Regions from separate parts of the Bordetella bronchialis genome, predicted to be linked through region 1. Evidence: predicted binding sites of a transcription regulator. Region 1 holds the regulator's gene; each other region holds the start of a gene.

Region 1 (2,199 bases):
CCGGCCGGCAGCATCGTCGTTCTTCATGCCTGCTGCCACAACCCCACCGGCGTGGACCCGACTCCCGAGCAGTGGCAGCGCATTGCCAATGTCGTCAAGGAACGCGACCTCGTTCCCTTCCTCGACATCGCGTACCAGGGCTTCGGCGCCGGGCTGCATGAAGATGCCGCCGTGGTGCGGCTGTTCGCCGACATGGACATGACGGTCTTCATCAGCTCGTCTTTTTCCAAGTCGTTCTCGCTGTACGGCGAACGCGTCGGCGCGCTGACGGTCATCGCCGGCAGCAAGGACGAGGCGCAGCGCGTGCTCAGCCAGCTCAAGCGTGTGATCCGCACCAACTACTCGAACCCGCCGACCCATGGCGGCACCGTCGTCTCCACGGTGCTGAACACGCCGGATCTGTTCGCCTTGTGGGAACAGGAGCTCGCCGGCATGCGTGACCGCATACGCCTGGTGCGCCGCCAACTGGTGGAAAAAATCAAGGAAAACGGCGCGCAGCAGGATTTCAGCTTCGTCCTCGACCAGCGCGGCATGTTCTCTTACTCGGGCCTCACGTCGGCCCAGGTGGATCGCCTGCGTGAAGAACATGGTATCTACGCCGTGTCCAGCGGACGCATCTGCGTTGCGGCACTGAATAGCCAGAACATCGACGTTGTCGCCAAGAGCATCGCCGCCGTACTGAAAGGCTGAGCGCCAACCGCGATACCGACGATACCGATATGAAGCCGGGGCCCGCAAGGGCCCCGCTTGGTTTCCGGCCTGGTCCTTCTCACCGCCCGGCTGTTCCTTCACTACCTGACTGTCCTTCACTACCTGACTGTTCCTTCACCGCTTGGTTGCGCGTTCACCGGGTGGTTCGTTCATTTCCCGGCTTGGCTTATTTGCCTGCAGATGGCGGTCCCCCCTTGCGTTTTGAAGCTGCGTCCCCCAAAATGCGTAGCTGTATATCCATACAGGGCAACCGGAACGCGCAATGGCCAGCAAACTTACCGACCGCCAACAGCAAATCCTGGATCTCATACGCCAAGCGGTGGCAAGCACGGGCTTCCCCCCTACCCGCGCCGAAATCGCCCAGGCGCTGGGTTTCCGTTCGCCCAACGCCGCGGAAGACCACCTGAAAGCGCTCGCGCGCAAAGGCGCGATCGAGCTGACCGCCGGCGCCTCCCGCGGCATCCGCCTCAAGGAAACGCGGCCGGAAGCCAGCCAAGCCATGCTCCCCTTGCCATCGCTGGCGCAACTCATGCTCCCCTTGGTGGGACGCGTCGCCGCCGGCAGCCCCATCCTAGCGGCCGAACATGTCGAACGCGACGTAGGCGTGGATCCGGCCTTGTTCGCGCAGCGGCCGGACTATCTACTGAAGGTGCGCGGCATGAGCATGCGCGACGTCGGCATACTCGACGGCGACCTCCTGGCCGTCAAGAAGGCGAGCGAGGCGCGCGAAGGCCAGATCGTTGTCGCCCGCATCGACGAAGACGTTACGGTCAAGCGGCTGCATCGCCAGGGCGGTCGAATCGAACTGCTGCCCGAGAATCCCGAGTTCGAGCCCATCATCGTCCAGCCCGGGCAGGAATTCGCGCTGGAAGGGATCGCGGTCGGGCTTATCCGCACACAAGCCCTGCACTAAAAGCAAAAGAAAAGGGCCTGGCCGCTTACGCGTCCAGGCCCATTTTTCGTCTGCCTGCCAGGCCGGTTGTCCTTACCGTCGTCGCCTCGGGGCCGAACAATCCATCACGGCAACCATCAGTGCTTGGTCACGGGATCCGTGGCCTCCGACGCCGCTGCCGGCGACGGGGTCACCAAGGGCTTGTCCTTGGCCTCGTCTTCCGATATCGGGTCCGGCATGCGCTCCAGGGCCCGCTCCAGCACTTTGTCTATCCAGCGCACCGGTACGACCTCGAGCTGGTTTTTGACGTTGTCGGGGATCTCGGCCAAATCCTTGACGTTTTCCTCGGGGATCAGCACGGTCTTGATGCCACCCCGGTGTGCCGCCAGCAGTTTTTCCTTCAGCCCGCCGATGGCCAGGACTTCGCCACGCAAGGTGATTTCGCCCGTCATCGCGACATCCGCGCGCACCGGGATGCCCGACAGCGCCGACACCATGGCGGTAGTGATCGCGATACCGGCGGACGGGCCGTCCTTGGGCGTCGCGCCTTCCGGCACGTGCACGTGCATGTCGCGCTTTTCGAAAACACTGTCGGC
Region 2 (2,199 bases), 1.9 Mb from region 1:
GCCCAGCTTGCCCGCCATGCGCAAGGGCTCCAGCGCGAAGACGAAGCGGCGCCAGGCTTCGTCGACGATATCGCGGGGCAGCCGGTCGATGAAGACCACGTCGGGCCCGTCTTCGGGCAGCCCCTCGCGCAGGTCCGCATCCAGGGCCGCCAGCGGCGTCTGGTGTCCGGTGAACAGGCGGAATGCCTTGATGCTGATCACGTAGGCGGGCGGCGTGCGCGTGGCCCAGGCGTGGGCGTTGCGCGCGGTGGGCAGGGCGTAGTAGCTGGAATCGACTTCGGCGATGGGAAAGCGCGATGCGTAATAGCGCAGGCGCGCTTCGGCGGTGACCGTGCCCGGGGGATAAAAGCGCCCGCAGGCCAGCAAGGTGGGATCGGTCCAGGAGGCCGTGCCGACCAGGATGGCGCCGGAGTCCTCGCGCGCCGGCCCGGCGGCGTCGCTCGCATTCATGTCGGGTCCTGCTTCGGCATGGCGTCTCCTGGATGCGCGTCGGCGGCGGGTTCCCGGGTGGAACCCGCCGCCGACGGTCGACGCATTATCGCGTGGAACGTGTCACGGGAAGCGGGGCGCGGGCGCCCCGCCGCCGGTCAGGTGCTGGCGCGATAGCGATCCCGCAGGGCGCGGATCTGATCGTGATTGCGCAGCACGCCTTCGTACTGCTTCTGCACGACGGCGCGGATGTCTTCCGGCAGCGGTTCGCGCAGGGCGTCGGTGTAGTCCTGCTTGGCGACGTCCTCGCCGCGTTCGCATTCCTCCAGGATGGCGGCGTCGGTGCGACCGGCCACGGCGGCTTTCAGGTGCACCCAGCCGCGGTGCACCGCGCCGGCCACGCTGCCGCCGGTTTCAGGCTTGCCGCCCAGTCGCGAGACGATGGCCTGGAGCTCCGCCGCGCCCGCGGCGCAGTCGTTCGCGCGGTTCTGGAACAGGCCACGCAACTCGGCGTCCTTGGTGTCGTCGGCGGCCGCCAGGAAACCCTTTTCGCCGTTCTTGCAGGTTTCGGTCAGGTTGTTCAAGAGCTTGACGATGCGATCGGCCATGGCATTCTCCTTAGGGTTGGGACTCGCGCACCGCCCGCCGCGGTGGCGCGTGTCTCTCCCGATTGCAAACCCCGTACCCGGCTGGGCAGTCCGGGTCCGCCCGGCAAGGCTGAGGTTTTATCCAGTATCATGGCGGGCTGTCGAAGCCGCGCCATGCGGCTTCTGCCCATCCATGAATCGCGGCCAGTCCTTGTCCATGTCCGAACTTTCCGCCGCCGGCGCCGACGCGCCCGACCCCCTCGGAGACCTCAACCCCAGCCAGCGCGAAGCGGCCGAGTACGGCGCCGGCACGTCCGAGGCGGGTCCGCTGCTGGTCATCGCGGGCGCCGGATCGGGCAAGACCAGTACGCTGGCGCATCGGGTGGCCAATCTCATCCTGAAGGGCGCCGACCCGCAGCGCATGCTGCTGCTGACCTTCTCGCGCCGCGCGGCCATCGAAATGGAACGGCGCGCGGGCACGGTCTTGCGCAAGGTCTTGAAGCAAGGCGCCGGGCACGCGCCGCCCGCCTTGCCCTGGGCAGGCACCTTCCACGCCATCGGCGCGCGCCTGCTGCGCGAATTCGCCCCCCGCATCGGCCTGGCGGAAGCCTTCACCATCCACGACCGCGGCGATTCCGAAGACTTGATGGGCATGCTGCGCCATGAGCTGGGCCTGTCTTCCACCGAGTCGCGTTTCCCGCTGAAAGGCACCTGCCTGTCCATTTATTCGCGCGTGGTGAACAGCCAGACCGCGCTGGACGGCATCCTGAAAGACGTCTATCCCTGGTGCGCCCAATGGGAAGACGAGCTCAAGCGGCTGTTCCGCGCCTATGTGCAGGCCAAGCAGGCGCAGCAGGTGCTCGATTACGACGACCTGCTGCTCTACTGGTCCGAAATGATGGTCCACCCGGAGATCGCCGCGGATGTCGGCGGGCGTTTCGACCACGTCATGGTGGACGAATACCAGGACACCAACCGGCTGCAGGCCGCGATACTGCTGGCGATGAAGCCGGACGGCAGGGGCCTGACCGTGGTGGGCGACGATGCGCAAGCCATCTATTCCTTCCGCGCGGCAACGGTGCGCAACATCCTGGACTTTCCCGGGCAGTTCGCCGTGCCGGCCAAGGTCGTCACGCTGGCGCGCAATTACCGGTCGACGCAGCCTATCCTGGATGCCTCCAAC
Region 3 (2,199 bases), 1.7 Mb from region 1:
GCGTCGCGGCTGTTCAGCCGTTCCTTGATCTGCCCCTGGAACTGCGGGTCCAGCACCTTGGCCGACAGCACGAAGCTGGCACGGGCGAAGACGTCCTCGGGCAGCAGCTTGACGCCCTTGGGCAGCAGGCTGTGCAGTTCCGCGAAGCCCTTGACGGCGGCGAACAGGCCCTCGCGCAGGCCGGACTCGTGCGTGCCGCCCGCCGGCGTGGGTATCAGGTTTACATAGGATTCCCGGACGGCATTGCCCTCTTCCGTCCAGGCGACCACCCATTGGGCGCCTTCGCCGTCGGCGAAGGTTTCGTGGTCCGCGCCGGCGTACTGGCTGCCCTCGAACATCGGGATCATCAGTTCGGCGCCGTCCAGGGCCTCGGTCAGGTAGCCGCGCAGGCCGTCCTCGTACAGCCAGGACTTGGTGTCGCCGCTCTTTTCCACCGCCAGCGTGACGCGGGTACCGGGCAGCAGCACCGCCTTGCTGCGCAGCAGCTGGGTCAGCTCGGCCAGCGGAATGTTGGGGCTGTCGAAATACTTGGGATCGGGCCAGACGCGCACCCGCGTGCCGGATTTCTTCCTGGCCACGCCGCTGAAGGGGGCCAGCGCTTCGGCGACCTCGCCGTCGCGAAACACCATGCGGTGAATGCCGCCGTCGCGCCAGACGATGACCTCCAGGCGGTTGGCCAGCGCGTTGGTGACCGATACGCCGACGCCGTGCAGGCCGCCGGAAAACGCATAGGCGCCGCCGCCCTGCTTGTCGAACTTGCCGCCGGCGTGCAGCCGGGTGAACACCAATTCCACGACCGGGGCGTTTTCCTCGGGGTGCATGCCCACCGGAATGCCGCGGCCGTCGTCCTCGACGGAGACGCTGCCGTCGGCGTGCAGCGTGACCTGGATGTGCTTGCCGTTGCCGGCCAGGGCTTCGTCGGCGGCGTTATCGATGACTTCCTGCACGATGTGCAGCGGATTTTCGGTGCGGGTGTACATGCCCGGGCGCTGCCGCACGGGCTCCAGGCCCTTCAGGACCCGGATGGACGCCTCTGTATAACGTGGAGTGGCCAAGTTATCCCCAACATCTGTGGAAAAAAACCGACATTCTAAGAAAAGCCTGAGCATTGGCGCGGCCCGAGGTGGGATGCGCAGATCCTGACCAGGCACCGGACGGGCGCCGGACGAACCCCGCCGGCCCATGGGCGGCGGGAGCGTCCGCCCCCGGCGGGACGGGGCTGTCGGCGCCGGCCGCCCCCGCGCGAGGCTGGTTATCCTACACAAAAACCCATGAAGCCTGTTCGGATGGACAGTGGTATGCTTTAATCCTGCCAAACAATAAGGGCGGGTCGTAGCACGTCTCCCCGCCGCAAAGCAACGAGAACAGTCATGAGTGACCAAATCAAGCATGTCAGCGACGCCAGCTTCGATGCCGACGTTTTGAAGGCCGACCTCCCCGTGCTGGTCGACTACTGGGCCGAATGGTGCGGCCCCTGCAAGATGATCGCCCCCATCCTGGAAGAAGTCGCCAAGGAATACGCCGGGCGCATCACCATCGCCAAGCTGAACGTGGACGAAAACGGCGACACGCCGGCCAAGTACGGCATCCGCGGCATCCCCACGCTGATGCTCTTCAAGGACGGCAAGGCCGCCGCGACCAAGGTCGGTGCCCTGTCGAAATCCCAACTCACCGCCTTCCTGGACAGCGCCTTGTAATCAGCGTTCGCTCCCGTCGCGCGGGCCCGTCCGTGGCCCGCCGCCCCCTTCCTCTTTCCTTCCCCCGATAATTCAACGCAATGCACCTGAATGAACTAAAGGCGCAACACGTCTCCAAATTGCTGGAACTGGCCGCCTCCCTGGAAATCGAGAACGCCAATCGCCTGCGCAAGCAGGAGCTGATGTTCGCCATCATGAAGAAGCGCGCCAAACAGGGCGAGCAGATCTTCGGCGACGGCGTGCTGGAAGTCCTGCCGGACGGCTTCGGTTTCCTGCGGTCGCCGGACACCTCGTACCTGGCGAGCACCGACGACATCTATATTTCCCCCTCGCAGATCCGCCGCTTCAATCTGCATACGGGCGATTCCATCGAGGGCGAGGTGCGTACGCCCAAGGACGGCGAGCGTTATTTCGCGCTGGTGAAGGTCGACAAGGTCAACGGACTGCCGCCCGAGGCGATCAAGCATCGGATCATGTTCGAGAACCTGACGCCGCTGCATCC
Region 4 (2,199 bases), 2.1 Mb from region 1:
CTCGCCAACCTGCGCCGGCCCCTCACGGTGTCCGAACTGGCCGCTGTGGCCAGGATGAGCGTGAGAAGCTTTTCGCGGGCATTCGCGAAGGAAGCGGGCCTGACTCCCGCCGAGTTCGTGCAAAGGGCCAGAGTCGACGCGGCGCGATGCCTGCTGGAAAACGGCGATGCGCCCATCAAGACCATTGCCTACGAATGTGGTTTCGGCGACGCCCACCGCATGCGTAACGCGTTCCTTCGCTCGGTCGGCGTCAGTCCCCAGCATTACCGGCTGTCGTTCAATCAACAGGGGAGGTGACTGCCCTCAGGGCGATCGCCACGGCGTTTGCTTGCGATCAGTCGCCGCTCAACGCCCCGTCGCCGGATAGTTCGGTCCCGGCCCCCACCCTCGGTCGCTGGCCCACGGGTTCACGGCGCCGGGGTGGGGCGGGCCGGGATGATCGAATCGTCCGTCGTTGGCGCATCCGGCCAGCATGGCGCCCAGCACGCATGCGGCGGCCAGGGAAATAACGCGTTTCGGGAAATTCATGGTGACCTCCGAATCCTCGGGACTGCTGATCCGCCTTGCGCGTGGCGCTATCGCGTGGGGAGCGCGGCCGGAGGCCCGCTGGGGCTGCGTACCTGGGCGAGCGGATCACCGGAGTTTACCGCCGCCGCCTTTACCGGACCATCGAGGCGCCTGGGGCGCCACGGCGGCGAACAGCAAGCCGAATACCGGCGCCGCCAGCAAGGCCAGCCCAGCCACTTTTGCATATCCATGCGCTCCCCCGGAACAGGTAGGCTGGGCATAGGAAAGGCGCGGGGCCTGAGCCGCTGCAAGGCATGGCGGCCACGGCGGACTTCGCCTGGAATGCCCGCGACGATATACTGTACTTTCATACAGTATCAGCCATGTCCGCCACTTCCCTTGCCCAGCGCCCGCCGAGCGACCCGGTCTTACCGCCATCGACGCCGGCGGTCCCGCTCTCCACCCCCCACGTCGCCGTCGCGGCTGTGCCCGCGGCGCTACCCAGGCTGCCGGGACCGCCCGCGGACAGACGGTTCTACTACCTGCACAATTTCCAGTTCGCGCTGGACTGGATTCTTGCGCGGTATGACGACCTTCTCGATATCGCGGAGCGGGATTTCATCGCGCGTTTCCCGCTGCTGCCGCTGGCTGCCCGTGCGCTGCTCGTGCGCCTGCTGATGCGCAAAGGCCCGGTCTTCCGCATGGACGGGCTTGTGTACACGGAAATCGGCTGCGTGCGAACCGCCGCGCGACCGCTGCTGGACCTGGGCTGGCTCGATCCCGATCCGGTGCTCACGCTGGACCAGGTCTTCCATCTTCTGAAACGCGCGGAGCTACCCGGATTCTTCCACGCGATCGATGCCCGGATCCCGGCCCGCGCCACCAAGACGAGCTGGATGGATGGCTTGCGGCCCCTGTGGCCGCGGGCGCATCGTTGGAGCGAGTGGAAGCGGGGAGGCGGCCTTCCCTCGCGGGAAGGCGCGTGGCGGGGCGCGGACGGCAGCGATCAAGAAGCCGCGACGCGGACGGCGGATCTGGATGACCAGGCCTACGAACAAGCGCCGGCCTCCGGATATGCCGCTGAGAAGGCCCGCGAACACGCACCGGCCGTCTTCCACAGCGAAGACGACACCTGCGACGTCGTCGCGGTCGGCATCGCCGGCATGGTGGAGCGCTTCCGCCTGATGTTCTTCGGCAACCTGCGCCAGGCGTGGTCGGAGTTCGTGCTGGCGGACCTGGGCATCTTCCGCTACGAAAACGTGGCGTTTCCCCTGGAAGCGCGGGCCTTCCAGGCGCGGGAGGATGTCGATACCTATCTGCGCCTGCACCGCCAGCGCGAAAGCTTCGAATCGGGCGAGCCCTGGGAAAACGTCTGGACCGCGGTGCACGCGGAAGCGCCGGCCAATCCGTGGCTGGCGCGGCGGCGCGACAAGCTGCTGTTCGCGCTGGGGCGCCATTGCGAAAGCCGGCAGGCCTGGCCGGAAGCGCAGCGCATCTATCGGTCATGCGGATATCCCGGAACGCGGCATCGCCTGGCGCGCGTGCTGGAGCACAGCGGCGATCATGCCGGTGCGATGGCGCTGGCGGAGCAAGCCCTGCTCAGCCCGGAAAACGAGGCGGAGACCCAATTGATGCAGCGCCTGCACGCCCGCGCCAGCCGCAGGCTGCAAGCCGTGCGCGAGCGTACCGGCC

The links. Region 1 encodes LexA, which represses DNA repair genes until DNA is damaged. Its sites were predicted from a motif close to ACTGTATNNNNATACAGT; they were not measured.
Region 2: the regulator LexA is predicted to act here: its motif matches at 1,146-1,163, upstream of BAU06_RS07600 (ATP-dependent helicase).
Region 3: the regulator LexA is predicted to act here: its motif matches at 1,278-1,295, upstream of BAU06_RS08640 (DNA topoisomerase IV subunit B).
Region 4: the regulator LexA is predicted to act here: its motif matches at 866-883, upstream of BAU06_RS06770 (VRR-NUC domain-containing protein).

The regions. Positions count from the first base shown of each region.
Region 1 covers NZ_CP016170.1:3,657,309-3,659,507, forward strand. The annotation lists gene BAU06_RS16120 (amino acid aminotransferase) at 1-690, shown strand, start outside; gene lexA (transcriptional repressor LexA) at 974-1,624, shown strand; gene lon (endopeptidase La) at 1,741-2,199, opposite strand, start outside.
Region 2 covers NZ_CP016170.1:1,708,920-1,711,118, forward strand. The annotation lists gene BAU06_RS07590 (DUF72 domain-containing protein) at 1-450, opposite strand, end outside; gene BAU06_RS07595 (PA2169 family four-helix-bundle protein) at 588-1,037, opposite strand; gene BAU06_RS07600 (ATP-dependent helicase) at 1,234-2,199, shown strand, end outside.
Region 3 covers NZ_CP016170.1:1,941,269-1,943,467, reverse strand. The annotation lists gene BAU06_RS08640 (DNA topoisomerase IV subunit B) at 1-1,109, opposite strand, end outside; gene trxA (thioredoxin TrxA) at 1,371-1,697, shown strand; gene rho (transcription termination factor Rho) at 1,778-2,199, shown strand, end outside.
Region 4 covers NZ_CP016170.1:1,518,160-1,520,358, forward strand. The annotation lists gene BAU06_RS06765 (GlxA family transcriptional regulator) at 1-297, shown strand, start outside; gene BAU06_RS25990 (hypothetical protein) at 346-528, opposite strand; gene BAU06_RS06770 (VRR-NUC domain-containing protein) at 891-2,199, shown strand, end outside.